Regions from separate parts of the Kocuria gwangalliensis genome, predicted to be linked through region 2. Evidence: riboswitches for the same ligand, from Rfam matches in the RefSeq annotation. Region 2 holds a riboswitch; each other region holds the start of a gene.

Region 1 (9,579 bases), on a different contig from region 2:
CGCGCCACCGCGAAGGTCGCACCAATGGTCATGGCGAAGATCGCGGCGTTGGGGCCCAGTCGGGTACCCACAATGGATTCCGTGGCCTGGCCCAGTGCGGCCAGGAGAATGATGAACGGGATGGGGCGAATGAAGTTCACCAGGAGGTTCAAGGCGGTGAAGACCGCGCTGTTCTCCAAGATGTTGCCCCGCCTGGTGACGTAGAGGCCCACGCCCACGATCAAACCGATGAGCCCGGCCAGGACCAGGGTCACGGCCACCATGTAGAGGGTCTGGCCCGTGGCGGACAGCAACTGGGGTCCTAATACTGACCAATCCATCAGCGGGCCACCTCCTCAACCTTGGTGATCTCGCGCAATCGGACAATGGTGTTCTCCACGGCGGTGTCCGGGCCATTGAGCGAAAGCGTCAGGGTGCCGAATGATCGGGACTGCAGCATGGAGATACCGCCGAAGGCGATCTCGAACGTCACGCCGTCGCGAGCGCACTCCGAGAGCACGGAACCGATCCTGTTCTGGTCCGTGACATCCACGAGGATCAACCGACCCGGGTGCTCCTGGCGAACCTTGGCGATCTCGTCCTCCCGGGGAACGGTGCGCATCACCGAGGACACGAACTTCCGAGTGGTCTCCGCCTGCGGATACGCGAAGACGTCCGAGGTGGTACCCACCTCCACCACGCGGCCACTGTCCATCACCGCCACGCGGTCCGCAATGGAACGGACCACGTCCATTTCATGGGTGATGAGCACAATGGTGATCCCCAGCTCACGGTTCACCCGCCTGAGCAGACCGAGCACCTCCTGGGTGGTCTCCGGGTCCAGCGCAGAGGTGGATTCGTCCGCGAGCAGCAGTTCCGGGTTGGACGCCAAGGCGCGTGCGATACCCACGCGCTGCTTCTGGCCGCCCGACAGTTGTTCCGGGTAGTTCTTGGCCCGGTCCGTGAGCCCCACGAAGGCCAGCAGTTCGGTGACCCGTTGGTTGCGTTCCTCGGGCTTCCAACCGGCGCGTTTGAGCGGGTATTCGATGTTGCCCGCCACGGTGCGCGAGTTGAACAGGTTGAACTGTTGGAAGATCATGCCGATCTTGCGCCGGATCGGGGCCAGCTGAGTCTCCGACTTGCCGTCCACCCGACTGCCCGCCACCTCCAACGATCCGGAGCTGATGGGCTCCAGGCCGTTGATCAGGCGAACCAACGTGGACTTGCCGGCACCGGAGTACCCGATCACGGCAAAGATCTCGCCCTTGGTGATATCCAGGGTCACTGTGTCCACGGCGTTGACCACGCGAGGAGCACGCTTGGACCCGCCCGTGTAAACCTTGCTCACATCCCGGAAGCGCACCAGGGTACGCTCACTGGACTCGACAATCACTGGGTTTGTTCCTTCAGGTCTTCCTGGTATCGCTTCAGGAGGTCCTTGAGTTCCTGCTGGTCGATCTCGGTGGGAACAGCGGTGCCCTTGCTCTCCTCGTCCTCGGCCTTCAGCACCTTCGGGTCGTAGTAGAAGCTCGCGACCTTCTTGAGGGTCTCGTTGTCCGCGTTGGCCTCGGTGGCGGCGAACAGGTTGTCGAAGACCTTGGCGCTGTCCTGCGTGGGATCATCCGAGGCCAGAGCGGACTTCGGATCAATGTTGGCGCGGCCCAGGAAGTCGTTGTTGATCACGGAAGCGGCCACGGAATCCATCGACAGAACGGTCTGCTCGGCGGACACCGGGCGAACGGAGACCTTCGACTTCTCGGCGTCGATGTCGCCCTCGGTCGGAGCGATCGTGTCCTTGGTGAATTCCACCAGGCCCTCTTGCTTCAACAGGTTCAACGCGCGGCCCAGGTTGATGGAGTCGTTGGGGATGGCGACCTCGTCGCCGTCCTTGATCTGGTCCAGGGAGTCGTACTTGCTGGAGTACATGCCCAGCGGGTAGATCGCGGTGGATCCGACCGGGGTGATGGTGTCCCCGGAGTTGTTGTTGTAATCCGCGAGGTAGGCGGTGTGCTGGAACCAGTTCATGTCCACGTCGCCGCTCTTGGTGGCGGGGTTCGGCTGGTTGTAATCACTGAAGTCCACGTATTCCACGGTGATGTCGTTCTCCGCAGCGACTTCCTTGAGGGCGTCGTGCGCGGGTTCGGACCCGACGATGCCAATGGTGATGGTGCCGTCCGCAGCGGGATCCGAGGATTCGGAGTCTCCGCCGCCGCACGCGGTCAGGGTGAGGCCGAGGGTGGTGGCCAGCGCAAGGGGGATCAAGCGGTGAGATCGCACGATGTGCCTTTCCGAGGAGTGGAATGTTCTGGGCGATTAACATCGGAAAGCGGTGCGTTCGAGGACACACCGCATTCGCAGGGCTCGTGCTGGGTGATTCGCAAATCCGCACTTGCCGGGAGCTACGTTAACCGCGGCCGGATGGTCATCTGGGGCACCCCGCTACGGGAGAGGGTTGCCGTCCGGCCAGCCAGAGCTGGACGCCGGATCTCGTCATCCGCGGCCAAGCCTAACATGGGGCCGGCGGTGATCAGCGTGCGCTGAAACGCTGCGCAATAAACTGATCCGCCCGGTTCCTGGCCCAGCCCTCGGCGCCCAGGACGTCCTCGAGCCGCGGGGTCGTGTCGCCCTCGTGTTCATTCACGACCACCGCAACGATGTCCACGATGGTCGTGAAGTTCACCTCACCCCGGTGGAAGGCGTACACGGCCTGCTCATTGGCCGCGTTGAACACGGCCGGCCAGGTGCCGCCCAGCGTCCCGGCATGCTTCATCAGCTCGATGGCGGGGAATGCCTCGGTGTCCAGCGGCTCGAAGGTCCAGTGCGCCGCTTGCGTCCAATCGCACGACGCCGCCGCGCCGGTAATTCTGTGCGGCCACCCCAGACCTAAGGCAATGGGCAGTCGCATGTCCGGCGGTGATACCTGGGCCAGGGTGGAACCGTCCACGAACTGGACCATGGAATGCACCACGGACTGTGGGTGCACGGTCACGTCTATCCGGTCCAGGACAACGTCGAACAACAGGGATGCTTCCAGGACCTCAAGCGCCTTGTTGACCATGGTGGCCGAATTGGTCGTGACCATCACCCCCATGTCCCACGTGGGGTGTTTCAACGCCTGCTGGGGCGTGACCGTGGTGAGTTGATCCCGGGACATGCCTCGGAAGGGTCCGCCGGAGGCGGTGAGGATCAATCGGTCGACTTCGCTCGAACGGCCTCCCCGCAGCGCCTGCGCCAGAGCCGAGTGCTCGGAATCCACCGGGATCAGCGGGGTCTCCAGGCCGGTGGCGGCCGCGGCCTGTTTAACCAGCGGGCCGCCCGCGATGAGGGACTCCTTGTTGGCCAGCGCCACGGGCGTCCCCGCGTGTAATGCGGCGAGCGTGGGAGCCAGTCCGATGGACCCGGTGATGCCGTTGAGAACAACATCACAGTCCGAGTGTTCCGCCACGCGCGTTGCGGCCTCGGGTCCGTGGAAGATCTCGGGGGTGAAGCCTGTCAGGCCCTCCCCCGAGGCTCGTTGGGCAATGAGTTCTTTCAGTTGCCGGGCGTGGTCGGCCGTGCCACTGGTTCCAACCGCGGCCACACGTTCTCGCACGGCCTGCTCCGCCAGCACCGGCAGGTTGGACGTTCCGGCGGCCAAGGCCGTGACCGACAGCGGCGGGTGCCCCGCGGCGGCGTCGTCCTCGCCCGGTCGCCGCAGGCCACGCGCGGAGGCGACGACGTCGAGCGCTTGCGTACCGATGGAGCCCGTGGAACCCAGAATGACCACGCGCCGGGGCTGCTTGCCAGTGGCGCTGTCGAGTTCGGGGGTCATGGTCAGGGGTGCGTCAGACATGGTCACCAGTATCTCGTGGATCGGAGGAGCTCAGCACATACAACAAGGGCGCCACCCGGAGGTGACGCCCTTGTTCAGTGATGCCGTGGATCAGCGACGAGCGCCCTTGCGGCCGGTCACTGCACCGTAAATGAACAGCACGATGAGTGCGCCCACGATTGCGGTGATGATGGTTCCGATGTCGAACACGGATTCCAAGGATCCGATGCCCACCAGGCTGCCCAGGAAGCCGCCCAGGATGGCACCGATGATGCCCAGGATGATGGTGACGATGATGCCGCCACCCTGACGACCCGGCATGATGAGCTTGGCGAGTGCGCCAGCGATCAGGCCCAGGACGATCCAGCTAATAATGCCCATGATTCCTCCAGTTTAGCTGCTTGCTTTAACACGAGGTCGTCGCGTTCGTATGCCTTGGTCAGCGTACTGACTGCCAGCTCCCTATCAGGTTACAGGAGAAATCGTCAGGACACTCAATCAGTGATCGACTGCCTTCTCAGCACCAACGCCCGTCAAGGAACGAACTTCCATCTCGGCCTGCTTCTTGGGATCCTCCGGCCGACGCTCGGACATGGAACCGAGGAAGCCCAACAGGAACGACAACGGAATGGAGATGATGCCCGGGTTGGACAGCGGGTAGATGGCGAAATCTGCACCCGGGATCATGGACGTCTCAGCGCCCGACATCACCGGCGAGAAGATGATCAGGACCACGGAGCTGATCAGACCTCCGTACATGGACAGCACGGCACCGCGGGTGGTGAAGCGCTTCCAGTACAGCGAGTACAGGATCGTGGGGAGGTTGGCCGATGCGGCGACCGCGAAGGCCAGTGCCACCAGGAACGCGATGTTCTGACCCTGGGCGCCGATACCGCCGGCGATCGACACCAGGCCGATGATGACCACGGTGGTCTTGGCGACGCGCAGTTCCTGCTTGGGGTCGGAATTGCCGTTCTTGATCACGGATGTGTAGATGTCATGCGCGAAGGACGCTGAGGCCGTGATGGCCAGACCGGCGACGACGGCAAGGATGGTTGCGAAGGCCACTGCGGCGATCAAACCCATCAGGATGGAGCCGCCCAGCTCGTAGGCGAGCAATGGAGCGGCCGAGTTCACGCCACCGGGGGAATTCAAGATCCGGTCGGAGCCGATCAACGCGGCTGCTCCGAAACCCAGCACCAGGGTGAAGAGGTAGAACAAGCCGATCAGGGTGATGGCCCACACCACGGACTTGCGTGCTTCCTTGGCGGTGGGAACCGTGTAGAAGCGCATGAGCACGTGCGGCAGACCGGCGGCACCGAGCACCAGCGCCAGGCCCAGCGAGATGAAGTCGATCTTGGTGATCTCACTCAAGCCGTACTTCAGTCCCGGATCCAGCATGGCGGGGTTGTTATTGGTTTCCACTGCGGCGCCCAGGATGGCCGAGAAATTGAAGCCGAACATTGCCAGGATCCACACGGTCATCACGGCAACACCCGTGACCAGCAGGCACGCCTTGATGATCTGGACCCACGTGGTGCCCTTCATGCCGCCCACCAAGACGTAGACGATCATGATGATGCCCACGACCACGATGACCAGGGACTGACCCGCTTTGGAACCAATACCGAGCAACAGCGACACGAGCGCACCGGCACCGGCCATTTGCGCCAACAGGTAGAAGAACGTCACGGCCAGCGTGGAAATGGATGCGGCCACGCGCACGGGGCGCTGGCGGAGGCGGAAGGACAGGACATCGGCCATGGTGAATTTGCCCGTGTTGCGCAGCGGCTCGGCAATGAGCAGCAGCGCGACCAACCACGCGACGAAGAAGCCAATGGAGTACAGGAACCCGTCGTAGCCCTGCAGCGCAATGGCTCCCACGATGCCCAGGAACGACGCCGCCGAGAGGTAGTCACCGGCAATGGCGAGGCCGTTCTGCGTACCCGAGAAGGAGCGGCCGCCTGCGTAGTAATCAGCAGCGGTCGAGGTGGACTTGGACGCGCGGATCACCACGACCAACGTGATGACCACGAAAGCCAGGAACACACTGATGTTGATCCAGGGGGTTCCGACGGTTTCGGTGTCCGCCTCGGTAGCGGCGTGAATCGCGGGAAGAGCCGCGGAGGTGATATTGATCATGATTACGCTTCTCCTCGTCCCGCACCGGAGGCCTCGAGGTGCTCGCGCAGAGCAGTGGCCTGGGGATCAAGTTTCCGGTTGGCAAAGGACACGTACGCCGCTGTGATGCCGAAGGTGGTTACGAACTGCAGGAGCCCCAGGAGCAACCCGAGGTTCACGTTCCCGAAGACTCGCTGGGACATGAACTCGGGAGCGTAAATAGCCAGCACCACGTAAAGCAGATACCAGACCAGGAACGCAATGGCCATGGGGAAGACAAAAGAACGGTGAGTTTTACGCAACTGCTGGAACTGGTCCGAGCGTTGCGCGTCAGTGAAGTCGAAAGCCGTGGAGTTGGCCGAGTCGACAGGGGGCGTAGACGCCATGAGAGCCTCCTTGTGTGATGAAGACCACGTTAAGCTCTTTGTATCCATAAACACAACAGCAACGCGCAAAAAGTCGAAAAAGCGGGCCTAACTCGCGAAAGGTTCGCTAGTTAGGCCCGCTTTGTATACAAACATGCTGAAGCCTGGGAATCAGCGCAATGCCAGGATCAGCTCTACCACCCGGTCCAGGAACGCATCGACCTGCTGCTCCTCGTAGCAGCGCTGAGCCTGCGCCTGGCGGAACACCGCCGTGCGAACGAGCGAAGGATCCAGATCCTCATCGGAACGGAAGTGCTCCGTGATCCGGTCACACAGCACGTCCACGTCCGCCACCGAATAGCCCAATTGTTTGCGCTGTGAGGGTTGGCGGAAACGTTCGCCGTGGGGGCGGTTCAACCGTCCGAGCAGTGTCTGCCCCAGCAGCTCAAGGTGCTCCTCCCAGCGCTCCGGTCCGTGTTCGTGAATGAACGCTTCCCGCTCGCGATCCGCCAGCTGGTCCTCGAGCTCGTCCAGGCGGGCATCCACGGGCGCCGACTCGTAACCACCCTGGACGCGGTCGAAGACGCGTTCCCGCACCTGTCTGCTGCCGACGCCCGGGGCAGACCGGAGGTCGCCGGCGGTGGTGACCAGAACGGCGTCGACCCGGTCCAGGAAATCGTCCACCTCCGCGGGGTCGTAACCCCATCGTTCCTCGGTGACCCTGGAGAACTTCCGCCCGGCACCGTGAGCGGCCGTCGCCTGGCCCGCGGTCTGTGGCGCGGGAGCATGCTGGCCGGGGGCCGACCGGGACCGGGTGTGGGTATCCAGGCCGTCGATCGTCCGGGTCGGCTGGTCCGCCGGGGAAGAACCAGAGGTGTTCTCGCTCATTGTGGTGTCTACCTTTCCAACAGCCGGAGCGGATCCGCCCCGCATCCCGCATCACCGGGTCATTGTCTACGCCAGGATGGCAAAAAGCTCGAAAAGCACGTATCCGGTGATTACCGCAAAGAGAATGGAATCGATCCGGTCCATGACGCCGCCGTGTCCGGGGAGCAAGGTGCCCATGTCCTTGATGCCCAGTTCGCGCTTGACCATCGACTCGGAAAAATCACCCAGCGTGGAGACGGCCACGATGGCCATCGCCAGGATCGCGCCCTGCCACCACGTGTCCCCCAGCAGGAACACGGAGCACAGAATGCCCACGATCACCGCGCCGCCCAGGGAACCCGCGAAACCCTCCCAGGACTTCTTGGGAGAGATCCTGGGTGCCATGGGATGTTTACCCCACACCACGCCCACCGCGTACCCGAAGGTGTCGGAGCTGACGGCCAGCAGCACGACGGTCAGGATTTTGAGGGGCCCGTCCTCCGAGTGGTACAGCAACAGGGCCGCGCTCAGCAGGAACGACGCCCAGACCAAGGCGAAGACCGACCCCATGATGGAGAGCACCATGCCCTCCTTGGGTCCGAAGGCCCGCCACACCACCACGAGGGTCACGGACAGCACCACGGCGAAGGACAGATACTGTGCTCCGCCTTGATAGGCCGCCAGCGGCATGAGCAGAGCGGCGATCACGGCAGGAATCCGGGGAATCCCGATCCCTCGGTAACTCAGCGATCGCGCGATTTCCCACACGCCGATTCCCGCGGCCGTGCCCGCCAGCAATGCGAGCACGAGGGGAAAGAGGAACAACCCCACCAGCAGCGTGACAATCAATACCACCGCAACGGCAATGGCCGCCGGAAGGTTGCGTCCGGCCTTGGACGGCGCACGATGTTCCTCGCTACGAGTCCACGGCCGCTTAATGACTTCCCTCAGGTTGCCCGTGTTGAGCAATTCGACCCGGGACTGTTTTGCCACCGGCTCACGCCGTCCATCCGCCTGTCCTTGGGAGGAGGCGGAGGAACGGTTGTCAGATCCCTTGGGAGCGTACGCTGCTGCCATCAGACACCGAGCAGTTCGGATTCCTTGTTCTTGAACAGTTCATCGATCTGGTCAATGTGCTTCTTGGTGGCGGCGTCGAGGTCCTTCTCACCGCGCTTGCCCTCGTCCTCGCCCACGTCGCCGTCCTTGATGGCCTTTTCCATGGCTTCCTTGGCGCTGCGGCGGATGTTACGCACCGACACGCGGCCCTCTTCGGCCTTGGTGGACACGATCTTCACGTACTCCTTGCGGCGCTCCTCGGTGAGCTCCGGCATGACCACGCGAATCACGTTGCCGTCGTTGGCGGGGTTGGCGCCGATGTCCGAGTCGCGCAGCGCCTTCTCGATGTCGTTGAGGGCGGAGCGGTCGTACGGGGTGATCAAGAGCGTGCGCGCCTCGGGCGTCTGAAAGGACGCCAACTGCTGCAGCGGTGTGGGCGTGCCGTAGTACTCGACCGTCAGACTGGAGAACATGGCCGGGTTGGCACGGCCCGTGCGAACCGTGGAGAAGTCGGTCTTGGCCGCATCCACCGCTTTGGCCATCCGGGAAGTGGCATCGGAAAGGATGTCAGAAATCACGTGTATCGCTCCTTATGCGTGAAAAAGCCAGGGGTGCTGGCGGACGTGGTACTAACTTCCACTCTAGCCGTGTCCGCAAGAACGCACGATTCACGGGGTGACCAGCGTGCCGATCTGCTCGCCCAACACGGCTCGGGTGACATTGCCTTCGCCCTCCATACCGAATACGCGCATGGTCACGTTGTTGTCGCGGCACAGGCTGAAGGCGGTCTGGTCCATCACACGGATGTCACGGGCCAATGCCTCGTCGTACGTCAGCGCCGTCAAGCGTTGCGCCGAGGGGTCCTTACGGGGGTCTGCGGTGTAGACGCCGTCCACACCGTTCTTGGCCATCAAGACCTCCGTGGCGTGCACCTCCAGGGCGCGCTGGGCGGCCACGGTATCGGTCGAGAAATAGGGCAGACCGGCACCCGCCCCGAAAATGACCACGCGGTCCTTCTCCATGTGTCGGATTGCCCGGCGGGGGATGTACGTTTCGGCCACCTGTTCCATTTTGATGGCCGACTGCACGCGGGTGTCCACCCCGCACTGCTCCAGGAAGTCCTGTAGGGCCAGGCAGTTCATCACGGTGCCCAGCATGCCCATGTAGTCCGCGCGGGAGCGGTCCATGCCCGCCTGGGACAGTTCGGCGCCACGGAAGAAGTTGCCGCCGCCCACCACGATCGACGTTTCCACCTGACCGACGGTCGCGGCGATCTGCTCGGCGACCCGGCGGACCACGGTGGTGTCCAACCCCACCTGCCCGCCACCGAACACCTCGCCGGAGAGCTTCAACAGCACCCTGCGCCGCTTGGGCTCCACA
Region 2 (9,579 bases):
GGCCCGAATATCGGCGCGGCATTCATCATGCTGTTTGCGCTGTCCACACTCGTGGTGGGCGTCGTGCTCACGGTCGTCGGAGTGCTCACTGACCGCCGACGACGCCGCACGGCACCTCCCGCGCGGCAGCGCTGATTAGGAGTACTTCTCCGGGTTCATCCGGCGCAGGTTCTCCCGCGCCACGGCGGTGAGGTTCTCGAGCGGGAGGCCTGCGGGGCAGACCTCCGTGCAGTCGCCCAGCAGGGAGCAGGGGCCGAACTCGTGCTCGGCGGCGTCGAGGACCTTGCTCGAGCGTTCGTTGCGTTCCTCCGGCGTCTTGGCCAGCGGCGGAAGTTCCTTGAGCAGCGTGCCCACGTACAACTGGCCGGAACCGTTGGGGCACGCGGCCACGCACGCGCCGCAGCTGATGCAGCCGGCGTTGCCCAGGGCCTTGAGCGCGACCGGGAACTTGGCCTCTTTGGCCACCCGCCGCAGGGCCTTCTTGTCCACGGACAAATCCTTCTTGACCGGGAACGAGCCCGCGCGCATGGGTTCGATGAAGATCTCGTCCCCATCGCGGTAGGCCCGCAGCGACTGGGTGCACGAGGCCTGGTTCTTGTCCGGGCCGTGGGGCACGCCGTCCACGGTCACTCCGCATTTGCCGCAGATGCCTTCGCGGCAGCCGTCGTCGAAGCTGACGGGGTCATCTCCTTGGCGGATGAGGGTTTCATTGACGGCGTCGAGCAGGTCCAGAATGCTCATGTCCTCGCGCGCCTCGACCGGGCTCACGGCCACGAACTCGCCGTCATCCTCTGCGGTGGCCTGCCGCCACACATGAATGGTCAACAGCATCAGCGCACCACCTTCGCTTGCACGGCCACGGGGATCGTGACATTACCCAGGGCGACGACGGCGCCCACGACCTTGGCTGCCACTTCCACGGTTTGCGCGCGCTGCGCGGTGGTCGTGAAACCCGCATCCATGGCGGCCGTGCGCATGCCGTGGATCATGTGGCCCGCCAACGCTGCCATGGACGCGGCGTAGAAGAAGGCAACGCCCGGTCGGGACAAACTGGCCACCAGGTTGCCGTAGGCATCCCCGTGGCGATGCTTCGACGACGCCGCCGGGCGGGCTCCCACCGTCAGATCCGCCACGTGGTAGACGGTGAACAGGCCGAGCACCACGCCCGTGGACCGCATGGAGCGGGCAATGATCTGGGGGACCGAGCGACGTCGGCCGCGAGGGCGCCTACGCTGCTTGCCCGTGAGCTGGCGCTTGAGGTCCCGAATCGTGCCCTGGACCGTGTGACGCTCGGCGCGCATGGCACGCAGTGTGAGCTCGGTGCCGGCCATGATGTGACTCGTGGCGCTCGCGAGCAGTCCCACGCGGACCACCCACAACACGCCATTGCGCGGCAGTACGGGCGCACCGACCGTGCGAATGAACTCCGCGTACTCGTTGTAGTACTTCCGGCCCCGGTAAACCTGCATGTTCCCGGCCATGTGCCCCGCGGTGAACAGGCTCAGGACGGTTCCGGACGCGGCCATCGCGAGTTTGAGCTCGGAATTGGTGGCGTCCTTGAACATCACTTCCCACGCGCTGGGCTTGGGAGCGGGGTCGGCAGTGTCCGTCGGGGGTTGAGCGGCGGGATTCATCACTGGATCATCCTAGGAGGTCTGCTCGGAAGTATCAGTTTCAGTGCCCCGGGAAGTAACGAACGTCCCACGCCGTAACGCATGGCGCGGATTTCTGGTTCCTGCAGCGCACCGCAGGACGGGACTCGCGTTCGGGCCCGGGATTCTCACGGGGACGAACCCATCACGACTTCACCGGCGACGTGACTCGTGAAGGGTCGCTCCGAGAAGCTGCCATCATCCTCGTGCTGTTGAGTCTGCTGACGATCGGATGCGCAGTGCTGACGCGTTATCCGCGGATCTTCAACTTTCCCGTAACACTGACCCGAGAAACTTGAGGTGGCACCGGAACCAACGAATACATCTCAGGAGCCGGGAGAACCCTCATCCGAACTGGCAATGGCTCTAGCGGCCCCTGAGATGCCGAACAAGGTTCTGATGACCCCTCATATGCGGCGGTCAACCGCGCGCGGCCAGGACCTCCGCGATCGCGTCCAGTGCTTCCTCGTTCTGCAACGAGGAGCGGTCGCCCAGGCTCTGACCCTCGTACAGCTGGGTCAACAGGCGACGGGTGATCTTCCCCGAACGGGTCTTCGGGAGGTCCGGGACGGCGATGACCTCGCGGGGTTTCGCGATGGGGCCGATCTCCTGCGCCACATGAGCGCGCAGCTCTTCCCGGACCTCATCCGCGGACAGTGACTGCGCCTGTGCCGTGAGCACCACGTAGGCCAGCACGGCGTGCCCCGTCACCGCGTCGCGAATGGGGGTCGCGCCAGCCTCCACCACGTGCGGGTGGGTCACCAGGGCGGACTCGATCTCAATGGTCGACAGTCTGTGCCCGGACACGTTGATCACATCGTCCACGCGGCCCAGGATGTACAGGTCACCCTCGTCATCGGTGCGAGCGCCGTCCCCGGCCAGGAACCAGCCGCGCTCACCGTAGGCCGCCCAGTACGAGGACAGGTAGCGCTGCGGATCGCCCCACACCGTGCGGGCCATGGACGGACCGGTCTTGTCGATCACGGCATAGCCCTGCAGGTTGGGGCCCACTTCCTCACCGGACTCGTCGAGCACACGCACCGAGATTCCCGGGACGGCGCGCGTAGCACTTCCGGGCTTCAGGGAGGTGTGCGCAGCGGCGTCGTCGAACGTGCCGGGAGGGGCGAATTGCGGATCATGCGGGCGCGGGGAGGCCACGCACGAGCCGGTTTCGGACTGCCACCACGTGTCCACGAACGGGACCTCGTCGCGGCCCACCTGCGCTCGCAGCCAGCGCCACGCCTCGGGGTTGATGGACTCGCCCACCGATCCGAGCAGACGAATGGACGAGAGGTTGTAGACCTGCGGCAGACCCTTGGGAAAGGCACCCATGAGCGAGCGGATCAGCGTGGGCGCGGTGTAGTAATTGGTCACCCCGTAGCGTTCGATGACCTCGAAGTGACGACCGTAATCCGGAGTGTTGGGCGTGCCCTCGTAAATCACCTCGGACACGCCGTTGACCAGCGGGCCGTAGATCTCGTAGGTGTGCGCGGTGACCCACGCGAGGTCCGCGGTGCACCAGTGAACGGTTGAATCGACTTTGGCGGGATCGTTGACGGCGGAGAGTTCGTCCGGGCGCAGCACACCGTGGGCATCGGGCACGTCCGGGAGCAGATCGAACATCAGGGCGTGCGTGTACGCGGTCTGCACCAGGTACCCGCCCGTCGTGTGGACCAGGCCCTTGGGCTTCCCCGTGGTGCCGGAGGTGTAAATGATGAACAGGGGCGTCTCGGCGTCGAAGGCCTCGGGCACATGCACGTCCGGAACATCCGCGGTCAGCTCGTGCCACCACACGTCGCGCCCGCGCGTCCACGGCACGGTGTCCTCTTCCTTGGAGCGCAGCCCGCGGGTGCCGCGCGGCAGATCCATGCGACCGGGCCGGGAGGTGCGGCGCACCACGATCACGTGCTCGATATCGTTCGTGCCGCTGCAGGCCTGGTCCGCGTTGGTCTTCACGGGGACCACGACGCCGCGCCGGTTCTGCCCGTCCGTGGTCACCAACACCTTGGCGCCGGTGTCCTCCACACGGAACCTGAGGGCCTCGGCGGAGAAGCCTCCGAACACGAGCGAGTGAATTGCGCCGATCCGAGCGCACGCGAGCGTGATGATGACGGTCTCGGGAATCACCGGGAGGTAGATGACCACGCGGTCACCCTTTTCCACACCGAGTTTCAGCAGGGCGTTGGCGGCCTTGGAGACCTCGCGCTGCAGGTCCGCGTAGGTGTAGACCAGGCGGTCACCGGGTTCACCCTCGAAGTACAGGGCCACGTGATGGCCGCGGCCTGCCTCAACATGGCGATCCACGCAGTTGTAGGAGACGTTGAGTTTGCCGCCCTCGAACCAGGCAATCTCGGGGACGGAGAGGATGTCGTTGCCGTCCTCGTCCGCGCCGATCTTCTGCGGCTTGGCGAAGCGGTGGGTCGTGTGCCACGGTTCGGCCCAGTCCAGCCGGGTCGCCTGCTCGGCCCAGAACTCCTCGCGGGCATCATCCGAGATCAGCGCGGGATTGGGCGTGGGGGAATGAGGGTCTGAGTAGGAAGTAATCTCGATCAACTCCATCGTCTCCTGGCATTAGCACCTTGTATCGCACGGGTACCGGTTGCTGCGACGTCAACGAGCCAGGTCTCTCGGCCGCTCCGGATGGGAACCGTTCCATTCAACGTCCCGGGAGGCCGCCGCCGCAAATCGAGTCGGGACTACAGAACCCGCGGGGCCTCGATCAGCGGGCAGGTGTTCATGACCACCTTCACCCCGGCGGCCTTGGCCCGCGCCGCGGCGGTCTGATCGGACACGCCCAGCTGCAACCACACCGCACCGGCGCCGATCTCGATGGCCTGATCCACCACGTCTCCCACGCGCCGGGAGTTCACGAAACAGTCGACCACGTCCACGTGGCCCGGAATCTCCTTGAGTGAGCGATAACCGGTCTCGCCGTGCACGGATTCCCCGGCAAGGTTCACGGGGATGATTTCCTGCCCGAACTCCTCACGGATCCGCCGGGACACCGCATAGGCCGGCCGGGTGCGGTTACTGGACAACCCCACAACGGCCCACCGCCCCGGGGTGGTGAGTAGCTCGCGAATCAGGTCCGGATCGTTGACGTGGCGATCACTCATACAACCATCGTCTCACCGCGCATCCGCTCGATCCTTATGTTTCACGGGTCGGTGCGGAAACGGTACAGTGGAGCCCAGAACGATCATGAGTTCCGACGCACAGCCCTGGCTTGTCGGACGGCAACCCTCTCCCGTAGCGGGGTGCCCCAGGTGAGGATCGGGCCGCATGACACACCGCATGCGGCAAGTACGGCGCCACACAAACGCGCTGGACCCGCAGAGTAGGCCGCCGTAGGTGGCGCACGGGGCGCGGGTCGCGTTCAACCCGAAGGGGCACCCATGACCAAGAAGCGGATCTCCGTCAACGCCTTTGACATGACCTGCGTGGACCACCAGAGCTTCGGCCTGTGGCGTCACCCGCGGTCCAAGGCCACCGAGTACAACACCATTGAGTACTGGACCAACCTGGCCAAGACGCTGGAGAAGGGCAAGTTCGACGCGCTCTTCCTGGCCGATGTGGTGGGCATCTACGACATCTACAAGAACTCCGCCGCGCCCTCCGTGACGGACGGCGCGCAGGTTCCCGTGAACGACCCGTTCATGCAGATCTCCGCGATGGCGGCCGTGACCGAGCACCTGGGCTTCGGCGTGACGAGTGCGGTGACCTACGAGCAGCCCTACACACTGGCCCGCAAGTACGCGACCCTGGACCACCTGACCAAGGGTCGCGTGGGCTTCAACGTGGTGACCTCCTACCTGCCCTCCGCGGCGGAGAATCAGGGTCTGCCGCGCCAGATCGAGCACGATACCCGCTACGAGATCGCCGAAGAGTTCCTCGACGTCTGCTACAAACTCTGGGAAGGTTCCTGGGAGGACGGCGCCGTGGTCGAGGACCGCGAGGCCGGTATCTATGCCGATCCCCAAAAGGTGCACCCGATCCAGCACCAGGGCAAGTACTTCACCGTCCCGGGTGCCGCGCTCACCGAGCCGTCCGCGCAGCGCACCCCGCTGATCTTCCAGGCCGGTGCGTCATCGCGCGGTCAGGCGTTCGCGGGTCGTCACGCGGAGGCCGTGTTCGTGGGCGGTCTGCGTCCGGACCTCACTCGGTTCGTCACGGACAAGATCCGGGAGCAGGCCGAGGCCCAGGGCCGCCACCGCGACGACATCAAGATCTACGCGATGCTCTCGGTGGTCGTGGCCGAGACCGAGGAGGAGGCCCAGGAGAAGTACCGGGAGTACCTCTCCTACGTGGACCTGGAGGCATCTCAGGCGATCATCGGCGGCTGGTCCGGCGTGGACCTCAGCCAGTTCGACGAGGACGAGGCCCTCAACTACGTCAAGACCGACTCCATCCAGTCCTTCCTGACCCCGTTCACGTTGCAGTCCAAGGACAAGAAGTGGACCCGCGAGGAGATCGCCAAGCACTGCGCCCTGGGTGGCATGGGTGACGTGATCGTCGGTTCGCCGGAATCCGTGGCCGATCAGCTCGAGGAATGGGTTGACGAGGGTGGCCTGGACGGCATCAACCTGGCCTACCACGTGAGCCCCGGCTCCTTCGAGGACTTCGTGGAGTACGTGGTTCCCGAGTTGCAGAAGCGCGGTCGCTACCGCACCGAGTACGAGGGCTCCACCCTGCGCGAGTCCCTCTACGGCGCCGGCCAGCCCCGGGTCATGGACAGCCACCCCGCGGCCCAGTACCGCGGCGCGTTCGCGGACAAGCCCTCCGTGGCGGACACCGCCGCTCGCGAGCTGGTGGGCTAACAACCCGTTTGACCGCGCCGCCCGGTCGCCTTTCCCGCAAAGGCGACCGGGCGGCGTCGTGTCTTCCGGGCTGCGCAAAGCCCACCCGAGCCATCGCCGCCTACAGTGGGGGCTAAGTCCGCGGGACGCGGGCCGGACCCGTCGCTACGAAGGAGTGGCCATGAAGGTTTTTGCGCACAAAGAACCGGGAGCACCCGCCGAGGAACTGGAGGTGGAGCGTCCCGAGCTGGACGGCTCCGCGGTGATCGTTCGGGTGACCCATTCGGGAGTCTGCCACTCGGACGTCCATTGCCAGGACGGGTACTTCGACCTGGGGGACGCCGGCCGGTACGAACTCACCGCGGCGGGCGCGCGGTACCCGGTGGTGTTGGGGCACGAGATCGTGGGGGAAGTGGTGGCCGCGGGACCGGACGCCACGCTCACGCCCGGGGACACCAAGTTCATCGTGTTCCCGTGGATCGGCTGCGGTGACTGCCATGCATGCTCTGAGGACCGCGAGAATTACTGCAGCCGCCGCAAGCGCAACCTGTCCGTGCAGTTACGGGGCGGGTACGCGGAAGAGGTCTACCTTCCGGATGAGCGCTACCTGGTGCCCCTCGGTGACATTGATCCTTCCTTCGGGGCCACGCTCGCGTGTTCGGGACTGACGTCCTACTCCGCCGCGAAGAAGATCATGCCGGTCCCCGCGGACGAGCCCGTGGCGGTCATCGGTGCCGGCGGCGTGGGTCTCATGACCATCGCGGTGCTCAGGGCCCTGGGGCATCAGAACATCGTGGCCGTGGACATGAGTGAGGCCGCACTGGCCAATGCCACCAAGATCGGGGCCTCGGCCACCGTGACTGTGGGCGGGCAAAACCTGGTGACGGAGATCGTCACGGCGGGTGGTGGCAAGATCGCCGCGGCCATCGACCTGGTCAACAACGGGGACACGTCCAACGCTGCCCTGTTCGCCATGGCCAACGGGGGGACCCTGGTCAGCGTGGGCCTGTTCGGTGGGCAGTACAAATTCCCCACGGCCCTGGCCGCGTTCAACCTCCTCAACATCCGCGGTAACTTTGTGGGCAGCCTTCCCGAGCTCAAAGAACTCGTCCAGCTCGCCCAGGACGCGAACCTCCCCGTTCCGCCCATCAAGGAGGCCCCGCTGAACGCCCAGGAGGTCAACGCCGCTCTGGACGGGTTGCGTCAGCGCACCCTGAACGGTCGCGCGGTCCTGGTGGCACCCTGATCCGACCGTGCGTTGCGGTCCTGCCCCGCGCACTGACGACGCCGCTGCCGTGACCTTTTCGAGCGCAAGGTCGCGGCAGCGGCGTCGTCGGCGTTAAAGCAAAGCCGAGGTGAGGCGACAGACATTCTCCACGTACTTGTGTCGCAGGGGGCGGTTGTTCCAGGCGTCGAGGTCCAGCAGGGTCGAGGACGCTTTGAATTGGCCCACGACCTCCTCCATGCGGTCGTGGAAGTCCTGGCCCACAATCATCACGGACACCTCAAGGTCCAGGGCAAAGGATCGCTCGTCCATGTTGGAGGAGCCGATCACGCTGATCAGGTCGTCCACGAGCACGAACTTGGCGTGCAGCACCGTGGGCGAGCTGTAACGGTAGATCTTCACGCCGGCTTCCGCGAGTTCGGAGTAGTAGGAATTCTGGGCGTTCCGTGCCAGGAACTGGTCCGAGGACTCACCCACGAAAATCTCCACGTCCACCCCGGACTGCGCCTCGGTGGTGAGCGCGTGCAGCAGGGACTCGTCCGGCACGAAGTACGGACTGGAGATCACCACGCGCCGGTTGGCGTTGTAAATGAGGTGGTTGAACAGCCGCAGGTTGTTCTCGGTCGTGAACCCGGGACCGGAGGGGACCACCTGGGCGTACACGGGGGCCTCCACGTTCGGTAGGACCTCGGTGGCCTCGTCCAGGAGCAGATCGTCGGTCTCCGAGTACCAGTCGGAGACGAACACCGCGTTGAGCTCGGCAACCACGGGCCCGGAGCAGCGGATCATCAGATCCTTCCATTCCAGGCCGCGGCGGATGTTCTTCTTCTTGTTGTAGGAGCGGTGAATGATGTTCTGCGAACCGGTGTAGGCAATGGACCCGTCCACCACCAGGATCTTGCGGTGATTACGCAGGTCCGGGCGCTGCCACTCACCGCGCCACGGGCGGATCGGTAGCATGCGCCGCCAGGGGATGCCGGAGGCATTGAAACGGCGTACGAGTTCCGCGTACCCGGGGTAACCCAGCGAACCCACGTGGTCGATCAGGATGCGCACCCGGACACCACGGTCATGCGCCCGCACCAGGGAATCCAGCAGCACCCGGGACACCCGATCCGTGGCCACGATGTAGAACTCGAAGTGCACGTAATCGGTGGCCCGATCCACATCACGGGCCATGCGCTCCATGGACTCGTGGTTGTCCGTGACAATGTCGAAGCCATTACCGCCCACCATGGGCAACGCGCCCAGCTGATAGTTCAGCTTGGCGGTTGTGGTGACCCATTCGGGTAGGTCGTCGAATTCCTTGCCCAGGGAGAAATCCTCGGGGGTGTTCTCCCGGATGATGTCGTTCATCTTGGCCTGCTTCTCCATCCGCTTTCGCGGCAGGCGAGAAGAACCAATGACCAGGAACAACAACAACCCCGCGTAGGGCAGGAGAAAAATGGCCAGCAACCACGCCAGAGCGACCGACGGTCTGCGCTGATGGGGAATCCAGCCAAGCGCACCGATTCGGAGCAACAGGTCGATGACGACCAGGATCACCAGGATCCACTCAGGGACGGTGTCCGGGGAGAACAGGTCGTACGGGGCCCAGGGGAACATAGCCGACTAACTCAGTTGCTGGAACGCATCTCCGGGCGGGGATGCACATATGTGGCTTCAAACCCGTCACTCGGACATTCGCTGAAGCCGTTCTTGAGCAGCAGCTTCCGTGCGGGCTCATTGCCCCACGGAACCGACGCGTTCACGGCCTTGACCTGGGGATTCTGGAAGGCCAACTCCACCAGATAGGGGAGCACCTCGTCCGCGTACCCCTCATTCTGGCGGCCCGGTATCACGGAGCCCACGACCTCGAGTTCGTGGTCAATGGGCGGGCCCACGAAACCCGCCATGCCGATGACCT
Region 3 (9,579 bases), on a different contig from region 2:
GAACTCGCGGCATTCGTGGTGGATCCCCGCACCCAGAACTACCTCTCCCTGCCCGAGCAGTACGGTCCGTACACGGTCCGGGACGGCCAGGGGCGCCCGGTGGGTCTACTGGATGTGCGGCGGACCGGTTCGGCCGCCGATCCCGAGCGCACTCCCTAGACTGTCCTGCATGGCCCCTCACAGCGTGTCCGACTTGGATTCTCACCGTGCCCCGTTCGGCTACGCCCGCGCACTGGGTGATTACGTCATGGCATCGCCCAGTTCGTACCACGCGGTCGAGGCCGCGGCGGGTCTGCTGCGCGGGGCGGGATTCACGCAACTGAACGAAACCGAGGCGTGGAGCGACGTCGCCGGGCGGCACTTCACGATTCGCGACGGCGCTCTGATCGCCTGGGTGGCCCCGCGCGATCTTCGCGCGGGCACCGGCTACCGGATCCTGGGCGCCCACACGGATTCACCCGGGTTCAAGCTCAAGCCCAAACCCACCACGGTGTCCCACGGCTGGTACCAGGCCGGGGTGGAGGTTTACGGCGGGGTGTTGTTGAACTCGTGGCTGGACCGTGACCTGCGCCTGGCCGGGCGGCTCGTGGTGCGCGGTGAGAACGGTGAACTCTCACAGCACCTGTGCTCGACCGAGGCCATTGCGCGCATTCCACAACTTGCCATCCATTTGGATCGCTCAGCCAACGAGGGTCTCACGCTCGACAAGCAGCAGCACGTGCAGCCCATCTGGGGGACCGGGTCGGTTCAGGACGCTGATGTGTTGGGGTTGCTCGCGGACATGGTCGAGGCGTCGGTGACTCCGGAGCGCATTGTGGGCTTCGACGTGGTGCTCGCGGACACCCAAAAACCGGAGCTGATCGGGCAGCGGCGGCAGCTGCTCGCGAGTGGGCGGTTGGACAACCTGTCCTCCGTGTACGCCGGGTTGCACGCACTGGTCGAGCACGCGGATGACCTCGAGTCCGCGTCGCAGATCTCGATGCTGGCCGCGTTCGACCACGAGGAGGTCGGTTCCGCCACGCGCTCGGGCGCGGCCGGTCCGTTCCTGGAGGACGTCCTGGTCCGGATCAGTGCGGCCCGGGGCGAATCGCAGGACGATTATCGGCGCTCCCTGTCCGCATCGGTGTGCCTGTCCGCGGACGCCGGGCACCTGGTGCACCCCAATTACCGGGGGCACCACGACCCCGTGAACACTCCGGAGCCCGGTGCCGGGCCGCTGCTCAAGATCAACGCCAATCAGCGGTACACCACCGACGCCGTGGGCGCGGGGCTGTGGGCGGACGCGTGCGAGCGCGCCGGAATCAGTTACCAGGAGTTCGTCTCCAACAACAACGTGCCGTGCGGTTCCACCATCGGACCCATCACGGCCACCCGGCTGGGCATGCGCACGCTGGACGTGGGCGTGGGACTGCTCTCGATGCACTCCGCCCGCGAACTCGCCCACGTGGATGACCTGCATGCGCTGTCCCGGGTGACCGGGGCGTTCTGGCGGTCATAGAGCGTCACGCGTGTTGACAGTCACTCCGAGCCCGTGATGACCTGAACCCGTAACGCCATCAAGAGCGGCCGAGAGACGTGGCTCGTTAACGCCGCAGCAACCACCCGGATACCGGGACGGTGCTTCCGCCACGACCGATGGACAGCTTTTCGGCTCCTGCGGTTCGCACGCTCACGCCCGTGCGCCGGGCTGCTCCCGGTCGATGGTGCGGAGCATCGCGACAGAACGCGAGGGACCACCGAGAACATGAGCACCGACACCCGAACCACAGAACAGTTGGCCACCACCAAACATCAACCGCACGCCGCGGAGCCGCTGAGCACCCGCGACCTTTTCGACGTGTTTCAACCGGTGTTCGAGCGCATTGCCGGCGGGGCCGTGGAGCGCGAACAACGGCGGATCCTCCCGTTCGAGCAGTTCGCGTGGCTCAATGAGCGGCGCTTCGGCGCGCTCACGGTCCCGCGCCCGCGGGGCGGCTACGGTGCCACCCTGGAGCAGGTTGCCGAGTTGCTGATCGCCCTGGCCGCCGCCGACTCCAACGTGGCGCACGTGTACCGCTCACACCTGGGATTCATTGCGAGCCTGGGCTCCGACGAGTCCGAGGTCTGGTTCCCGCGTATTGCCGCCGGTGAAACCGTGGGTAATGCCGCGACCGAGCGTTCCGGTGCAGCCCTGGGCACCGCCGCCACCACACTCACCCGGACCGGCGACGGCGAGTGGGAACTCAACGGCACCAAGTACTACTCCACCGGTTCCATTTTCTCCGACTGGATCCAGGTCACCGCCCAGATCCCCGGTCACGAGGAGCGCTCGCACGCGCTGGTGAAGAGCTCGTGGGACGGCATCGAACTGGTCGATGACTGGGACGGCTTCGGCCAGCAACTCACCGGAACGGGCACCAGCCACTTCCGCGCGGTCAAGGTTCCGGCGTCCCATGTGCGCAATCGAGACGGCCGGGCAACCCAGGAGACCGCCGTGTTCCAGCTCGTGCTGCTCGCTGTCGAGGCCGGCATTGCCAGGGCCGCGATCGACGAGGGTGTTCACCTGGTGCGTTCACGCACCCGCGGCTTCAACACCGGCACGGGATCGGTCGCGCGTGAGGACCCGCAGATCCTGCAGCGCGTGGGTGAGCTCAGCGCCAAGGCTGGCGCCGCGCGGGCAATCGTTCTTCAGGCGGCCCGCGAGCTCGACGCCGCCATCGGCGTTCTCGGCGGCGATCCCCTGCTCGAGAACCCTCAGGAGTTGACCAACGCGTGCGAGGTGCCGGTGGCGCACGCGCAGGTGGTTGTCCCGGACCTGGTGCGCGACGTCACCGACGGGATCTTTGATCTGCTCGGCGCCTCCGCCGTGGGTAAATCCAAGTCCCTGGACCGCTTTTGGCGCAACGCGCGCACGGTGGCCACCCACAATCCCACCATGTACAAGGCGCGGATCGTGGGCGACCACCGCGTCAACGGCACCCCGATGTTCGGCCTCAACGCCATTGGTGAGGTCAACCCGTCCGGCGAACCCACAACGAAACAGGGCTGAACGCTGTTAGGCCTTTGGCGCACTCTCGGCAGTGCCGCGAACGCATCACAGGTACCGCCCGGGCCTTCGCACCCATCTCCTGCGTGGTTAGAACCCTGGGCGCGGGCCACAAGGGCCCCAACGACGCACCACCTGCAAAGAGAGGTTCTCACGAGCCATGAGATGTGCCGCTTGCATAACGTTGGAACCGCTGCGCGTCGATCACGCCTCAGAAATGGTCGAGGTACTCGGTGACCCGGCACTCTACGAGTTCACGGGTGGCGAGTCACCCACGCTTGACGAACTCACCGCACGGTACGCGCACCAGATCGGGGGAGCCTCACCGGACGGAGCCGAAGAATGGCGTAACTGGATCGTGGGATCAGTGGCCACCACGCAAGCCATCGGGTATGTGCAGGCCACGATCCGGCGAACTCAACGGTCCGCGGATCTCGCCTGGGTGATCGGCTCCCGGTGGTGGGGGCGCGGCTACGGAAAAACGAGGTCGTGTACACCTCATGTGTCGTTGGGGCCCTTGGGTGAGCCCAGAAGGGTTCTAACGGGGCATCAGGTGCGCGGCAGGGTTCCAGCGGCCCCTGAGCTGTGCGCTCCCACCGACGACGACGCCGCCCCGGTCACCTTTCGCGCGAAAGGTCACCGGGGCGGCGTCGTCGTGGCCGGGGAACTTACGGGAGCTGCGGCATGGCGATGTCGGCCATGCGTGCCAGAACGCGCACCACCTGACAGGAGTAACCGAACTCGTTGTCGTACCAGACGTACAGCACCAGGGAGCTGTTGTTGACAATGGTGGCCAGGCCGTCCACCACGCCGGCGCGGCGGGAACCGACCAGGTCGGTGGAGACCACGTCCGGGGAGTCCACGTAGTCGATCTGCTTGCGCAGGGGCGAGTTCAAGGAGATGCCCTCGAGGAACGCGTTGACCTCGTCGGCGCTCTCGGGGGCATTCTCCAACTGCAGGTTGAGGATGGCCATGGAGACGTCCGGGGTTGGCACGCGGATGGCGTTGCCGGTGAGCTTGCCCTGCATCTCGGGCAGAGCCTTGGCCACGGCCTTGGCGGCACCGGTTTCGGTGATGACCATGTTCAGCGCTGCGGAGCGGCCGCGGCGGTCACCCTTGTGCCAGTTGTCAATGAGGTTCTGGTCGTTGGTGTACGAGTGAACGGTCTCGACGTGGCCCTGCTTGATGCCGTACTGGTCGTTGAGGACCTTCACGACCGGGGTGATGGCGTTGGTCGTGCAGGACGCCGCGGAAAGGATCTTGTCCTCGGCCACGATGTCCTTGTCGTTCACGCCGCACACAATGTTCTTGAGCTCGCCCTTACCGGGAGCGGTCAGCAGGACCTTGGCGACCCCCTTCGACTGAAGGTGCTGGGAAAGTCCCTCTTCATCGCGCCACGCGCCGGTGTTGTCGACCACCAAGGCGTTGTCGATGCCGTACTCGGTGTAGTCCACCTCGGCCGGGGAACCCGCGTAAATGAACTGAATGTCCACACCGTTGGCGGTGATGATGTTCTTCGCTTCGTCCACGGTGATGGTGCCGTCGAACGGGCCGTGCACGGAGTCACGGCGCAGCAGGGAAGCGCGCTTGACCAGGTCGTTGCCCGGCTTCTTGCGGACCACCACGGCGCGCAGGTTCAGGCCGGTTCCGTCGTTGCGGTTGATGAGGATGCGGGCCAGCAGACGGCCGATGCGACCGAAGCCGTACAGCACCACATCCTGGGACTCGGGTTCGTTCTCACCCTGGTGCTCGACCACGGAAGCCAGCCGCTCACGCAAGTACGCCTCGAGGTCGGTGCCGGCGGATTCCTGGTAGCCCTGAGCCAGCTTGGCCACGTCGATGTTGCACGTACCCAGCTGGAGCTTGGTCAGCGTCTCGACGATGTCGAGGGTGTCCTTCAGCGGCAGCTCTTCTCCCAGGATGCGGCGGGTGAAGCGGTGCGCCTTGATGATTTCGGTGACGGACTTGTGAACCAGCGACCGGCCGAATACGGTGGTGACCACCTTGTTCTCGCGGTGCAAACGGCCCACCAGGGGGACCAGTGCCTCGGCAAGTGCTTCGCGATCGGACCAGGTGGTGCTCATCAGCATCCTTCTTCCTCGACCCGGACTTCGTCGTGAGGGCCGTGTTGTGCCGCGCTTCGTTGTGCGGTCTAGCGTGATGGCGCCCCGTAGGAATGGGGCGGCTCGTCGTACGTCAGTCTACGTGGCTCGCGCACCCCTCGTGTGCGTATCCCTTTAGGTGACGACGCCGCCGCGGCGCCGTCTTCTTGGCGGTCGCCTTTGCTACCGTGGTGCCATGTTGACGGTGATCGGTGAAGCTCTCGTGGATGTGGTCTCGCGCAAGGGTGAAGCACCTCGAGCGCACGTGGGCGGAAGCCCCATGAATGTGGCCGTAGGCCTTGCCCGCCTGGGTCAGTCGGTGCAGTTCCTGGGCCGCTACGGTCAGGACGAGTACGGCGAGCAAGTGGCCGCGCACCTGCGGGACAACAAGGTGAGCCTGCCGTTCAGCCCGGATTCCAAGCCCACCTCGGTAGCGCAGGCCACGCTGGATCAGGCCGGCGCCGCAACCTATGCCTTTCAGTTGGATTGGTCCTTGGACGTCTCCGACGACCAGATCGATCAGCTCCTCAGCAATACCGGCCTGCTGCACGTGGGCTCCATCGGTGCCATGCTCGAACCCGGCGCGACCCTGGTCCGCAAGGCTGTGGAGCGTGCCCATGGCCACGCCCTGATCTCATACGATCCCAATTGCCGACCCACCATCATTCCGGATTCTTCGGATGCCCGCGCTCGGGCGGAGGCCATTGTGGCGTCCGCGGACATCGTGAAGGCCTCTGACGAAGATCTGCTGTGGCTCTATCCGAACCGCTCCATCGAGGACAGCGCCCGGGCGTGGTTGCAAGCGGGTGCACACTTGGTGATCGTGACTCGCGGGCCACTGGGCCCCTGGGCGGTAAGCCGCGGCACGGGACGCGAAGGTGTGGACACCGCAGCGGCCCGAGTGGACGTGGTGGACACGGTGGGTGCGGGGGATTCGTTCATGGCCGCCCTGATCTCCACTTTGACCGACCGCGGTCTCACCGGAGCCGATGCTCGCCGTGACTTGGACGCGTTGGACAAGGACGAGGTACGGCAAATCCTGCGCTACGCCGCAGCCGCCGCGGGTGTGACCGTTTCCCGTTCCGGGGCGGACCTGCCGACCAAGGATGATCTGCCGAAGAACTGACGCGTGCCGGCCGCTCCTGCGCGGCCGGCCGCCACGACAAGCCCCCGCCGTGAAGGTGGCGGGCGCCGTCGGCAAGGACGTGTCCGTGAGTACGAACCGTTCAACGAAAGGAATACCGATGTTCGACCGCGAACCCTACGCAGACCTGCCCGACCTTCCCACGTTCACTCTGACCTCAACGGATGTCGCCGAGGGTGAGACCATGGCCACCGCACAGGTCTCCGCAATCATGGGCGCCGGCGGTGAGGACATTTCCCCGCAACTGTCCTGGTCGGGGGCGCCCGAGGGCACCAAGTCCTACGTGGTGACTATGTTCGACCCCGATGCGCCCACCCCCAGTGGGTTCTGGCACTGGTGCGTGTCCAATATCCCGGCCTCCGTCACGGAACTGGCGACCGGGGCGGCGTTGAACCCGCCGGAGGGTGCCGTGAAGCACCGCAACGACGGCGGCACCGACGAGTTCGTGGGGGCGGCTCCGCCCGAGGGACACGGTGCGCACCGCTACATCCTGTGCGTGACCGCCGTGGACGTGGCTGAACTGGACGTGGACGAGAACGCCAGCCCCGCCGTGGTGAACTTCAACCTGTTCTTCCACGGGATCGCCCGCGCCTTCTTGACCCCCGTGTACGAAGTCAAGTAACGCTCCAGTGGTGCGCGGAAGTTTCGAGGAGGAACCCCACCAGCCCGTCCGAATGATCGCGAGCGATCTGGACGGGACGGTTCTGGGACCCGATTTTCGCTTCCGGCCGCGCACCGTCGAGGCCATTACCGCCGCACGGGATGCCGGGATTCACGTGGTGTTCGTGACCGGGCGTCCCAAACGGTGGCTCCACCCGCTCCACGAACAGCTGGAGGACGTGGGGGTGGTCATTTGTTCCAACGGGGCCGTGGTGTACGACGTGCCCACCGAACGCGTCATTGAGACCAGCCTGTTCCACGTGCGTGAGGCCTTCGGGATCATGGGGGAGATCAGCGAGCTGTTCCCCCGCACGCTCTATGCCGCCGAAACCCTGGATCGGGTCTTCACCGATCCCGGATGGTCCCGCAGCGACCGCATGGAAATCTTCCCCGTGGAGGAGGCACCCATCAGGGAGTGTCTGCCCCGGGGGATCGGTGTGGTCAAGCTGCTGGCCAAACTGGATGGCGCCGTACCCAACGAGTATTTCGAGCACGTGCGTGACCTGGTGGACGGGCGGCTTGCCGTCACCCATTCCGTGGCCGCAGCCCCGCTGGTGGAAATCGGGCAGCGAGGGCTGACCAAGGCCCGCACGCTGGAGCGGTACGCCGCTGAGCGCGGGATCACGAGTCAGCACGTGATGGCCTTCGGTGACATGCCCAATGACCTGGAAATGCTCACGTGGGCCGGTCACGGGTACGCCATGGCGGACGGACATCCGGGGGTCGTCACCGCGGTGGGTCGTACGGCACCGCCCTTCACCGAGGATGGCGTGGCCCAGGTCATTGAGAACTATTTGGATCATGCCTGACCAGAAACGGTGACGGACAAGTTACTGTTTAGTACATGTCAGTTGCCGATCAACCTGCCGCCCTGGCCCACCGTGGTTTCTCACTGGACGGTCATGAGAACACCCTTCGAGCGTTTCGTGCCGCCGCGGACCTAGGATTCGTATGGGTCGAGACGGATGTGAACACCACCTCGGACGGCGTGGTGCTGGCATTCCACGACCCCACACTGGATCGGGTGACCAATACATCCGGTGACGTCTGTGATCTCCCCTGGTCCGAGCTGCAGGACGTGCGCATCGGCAGTACGGAACCGTTGGCGACCCTGTCCGAACTGCTGCGTGAGCTACCGGACCTGCACTTCAATATCGACGTCAAGGACGAATCCTCGGTCATGGCGCTGCCGCGCGTGCTTGCCCAGGAGGGTGCCGTGGACCGCGTGCGGGTGACCTCATTCTCCGAAGACCGCCGACGCCGCACGCTCGAGAACATCGCCCGGCTCACCGGCAAGCGCCCGCTCACCTCGGCGGGAACCATTGGCTGCGCAGGGCTCACGATCCTCTCCAAAACGGCCCGCGTGACGGACAAGGCCTCCCCCAGGATCGCGAGCCTCATCTGGTCGCTGTTGACCAAGGCCTGGGCGGTCAAGGTTGCGGACTTCACTGCCGTCCAACTGCCCGTGACGTACGACCTCTCCCTGCCGGGCGGGCGGAAACTTCCGGTCTCGGTGGTGGACCCCAAGTTCGTGGAGGTGGCCCACCGCGTGGGTGTGGCCGTGCACGTGTGGACCATTAACGACGCCGACGAAATGCGCCAATTGTTGGATATCGGTGCAGACGGGATTGTGACCGACCGCGGGGATGTGCTCACCCGGGTGTTGGCGGACCGTGGACAGTGGCCACCGCACTCCGCGTAATTGCGCGTGTGATCTTTGACTCACACCTGTGAATTTCCTAATGTCATAGGTACGCGAAACACGCGGTGATACCGACCCGTGAGCTCCGCTCCGGGTCGCGTAGCCCACAACTGATCGGAGGCGCAGATGCAGCACACTCACTCTGCCCGCGGTCCGGTTCGTCAACCGGTGGGCTTGATCCGTTCGCGGTGGATCGGCTGCCTCCGTAAGATCCCGTAGCTGCTTATCCCTTTCCCACAGGCGCCCCGTGTTCGGTTGCGCCCGGCACGCTCCACCCATTGAGCGCTCGCCAGGAGTCTCACAACGTCGTGTCTCAACAGCGAGGAAATATGAGCGCAAAACCCTATCCACATCCGGCTCCGGACCACCACGGACGGCAACGGGAGACCCGGAACTCGGTCGAACGGCGTCGTGCGCTGTCCCGGCGTGGTTTCCTGGGCGTGGGAGCCACGGCCGCGGTGTTCGCCCTGGCCGGCTGCGGAAGTAACACCCAGCAGGCCTTCTCGGGAACGGAAGCCACGGGCGCCCCCGAACCGGGCGGAATTCTTCGGGTGGGGCTCGCGGGCGGCGGCGCCGCGGACACCGTGGACGCCCACATCCCCGTGGGCACTGCCGATGCCGGACGCGTGCTCAACCTCTACGACACGCTCTACGAGTTCAACGAGGAGTACGAACCCGTCCCGGCGCTGGCCGAAAGCGCGGAGCCCGTCCAGGACGGTCGAGCGTGGATCTTCAAACTGCGCACCGATGTCACGTTCCACGACGGAAGACCGCTGACGGCGGCGGACGTCGTGTTCACCTACGACCGCGTGACGGATCCCGCCGATCCCAAGTCCGGTGCCTCCGGTCTGGCCAGTCTCGCCAGGTCCGTGGCCGTGGACGATTACACCGTGCGCTTTGAACTCTCCGAGCCGGACTCCATGTTCATCGACTCCACGGCGCAGTA

Evidence for each region. Region 2 has a riboswitch for S-adenosylmethionine ahead of ABEA06_RS12725 (AMP-binding protein). Riboswitches for the same ligand answer to the same signal wherever they lie in the genome.
Region 1: linked by a shared signal. The riboswitch ahead of ABEA06_RS06185 (MetQ/NlpA family ABC transporter substrate-binding protein) and the one ahead of ABEA06_RS12725 (AMP-binding protein) in region 2 are both predicted to bind S-adenosylmethionine.
Region 3: linked by a shared signal. The riboswitch ahead of ABEA06_RS05095 (acyl-CoA dehydrogenase family protein) and the one ahead of ABEA06_RS12725 (AMP-binding protein) in region 2 are both predicted to bind S-adenosylmethionine.

What each region holds. Positions count from the first base shown of each region.
Region 1 covers NZ_BAABLN010000013.1:74,765-84,343, forward strand. The annotation lists gene ABEA06_RS06175 (methionine ABC transporter permease) at 1-320, opposite strand, end outside; gene ABEA06_RS06180 (methionine ABC transporter ATP-binding protein) at 320-1,372, opposite strand; gene ABEA06_RS06185 (MetQ/NlpA family ABC transporter substrate-binding protein) at 1,369-2,256, opposite strand; SAM riboswitch class IV at 2,360-2,474, opposite strand; gene dxr (1-deoxy-D-xylulose-5-phosphate reductoisomerase) at 2,507-3,790, opposite strand; gene ABEA06_RS06195 (GlsB/YeaQ/YmgE family stress response membrane protein) at 3,902-4,171, opposite strand; gene ABEA06_RS06200 (solute symporter family protein) at 4,289-5,932, opposite strand; gene ABEA06_RS06205 (DUF485 domain-containing protein) at 5,935-6,297, opposite strand; gene ABEA06_RS06210 (DivIVA domain-containing protein) at 6,448-7,164, opposite strand; gene ABEA06_RS06215 (phosphatidate cytidylyltransferase) at 7,231-8,136, opposite strand; gene frr (ribosome recycling factor) at 8,220-8,777, opposite strand; gene pyrH (UMP kinase) at 8,868-9,579, opposite strand, start outside.
Region 2 covers NZ_BAABLN010000035.1:22,609-32,187, reverse strand. The annotation lists gene ABEA06_RS12740 (hypothetical protein) at 1-135, shown strand, start outside; gene ABEA06_RS12735 (2Fe-2S iron-sulfur cluster-binding protein) at 136-831, opposite strand; gene ABEA06_RS12730 (succinate dehydrogenase cytochrome b subunit) at 831-1,634, opposite strand; gene ABEA06_RS12725 (AMP-binding protein) at 2,073-4,211, opposite strand; SAM riboswitch class I at 4,205-4,299, opposite strand; gene ABEA06_RS12720 (CoA-binding protein) at 4,349-4,768, opposite strand; SAM riboswitch class IV at 4,850-4,964, shown strand; gene ABEA06_RS12715 (LLM class flavin-dependent oxidoreductase) at 5,048-6,469, shown strand; gene ABEA06_RS12710 (alcohol dehydrogenase) at 6,630-7,694, shown strand; gene cls (cardiolipin synthase) at 7,788-9,278, opposite strand; gene ABEA06_RS12700 (GNAT family N-acetyltransferase) at 9,290-9,579, opposite strand, start outside.
Region 3 covers NZ_BAABLN010000010.1:6,023-15,601, forward strand. The annotation lists gene ABEA06_RS05085 (CPBP family intramembrane glutamic endopeptidase) at 1-159, shown strand, start outside; gene ABEA06_RS05090 (M18 family aminopeptidase) at 170-1,498, shown strand; SAM riboswitch class I at 1,551-1,642, shown strand; gene ABEA06_RS05095 (acyl-CoA dehydrogenase family protein) at 1,745-3,028, shown strand; gene ABEA06_RS14550 (GNAT family N-acetyltransferase) at 3,186-3,809, shown strand; gene ABEA06_RS05100 (glyceraldehyde-3-phosphate dehydrogenase) at 3,694-5,109, opposite strand; gene ABEA06_RS05105 (carbohydrate kinase family protein) at 5,324-6,253, shown strand; gene ABEA06_RS05110 (YbhB/YbcL family Raf kinase inhibitor-like protein) at 6,372-6,893, shown strand; gene ABEA06_RS05115 (HAD family hydrolase) at 6,946-7,740, shown strand; gene ABEA06_RS05120 (glycerophosphodiester phosphodiesterase family protein) at 7,776-8,633, shown strand; gene ABEA06_RS05125 (ABC transporter substrate-binding protein) at 8,963-9,579, shown strand, end outside.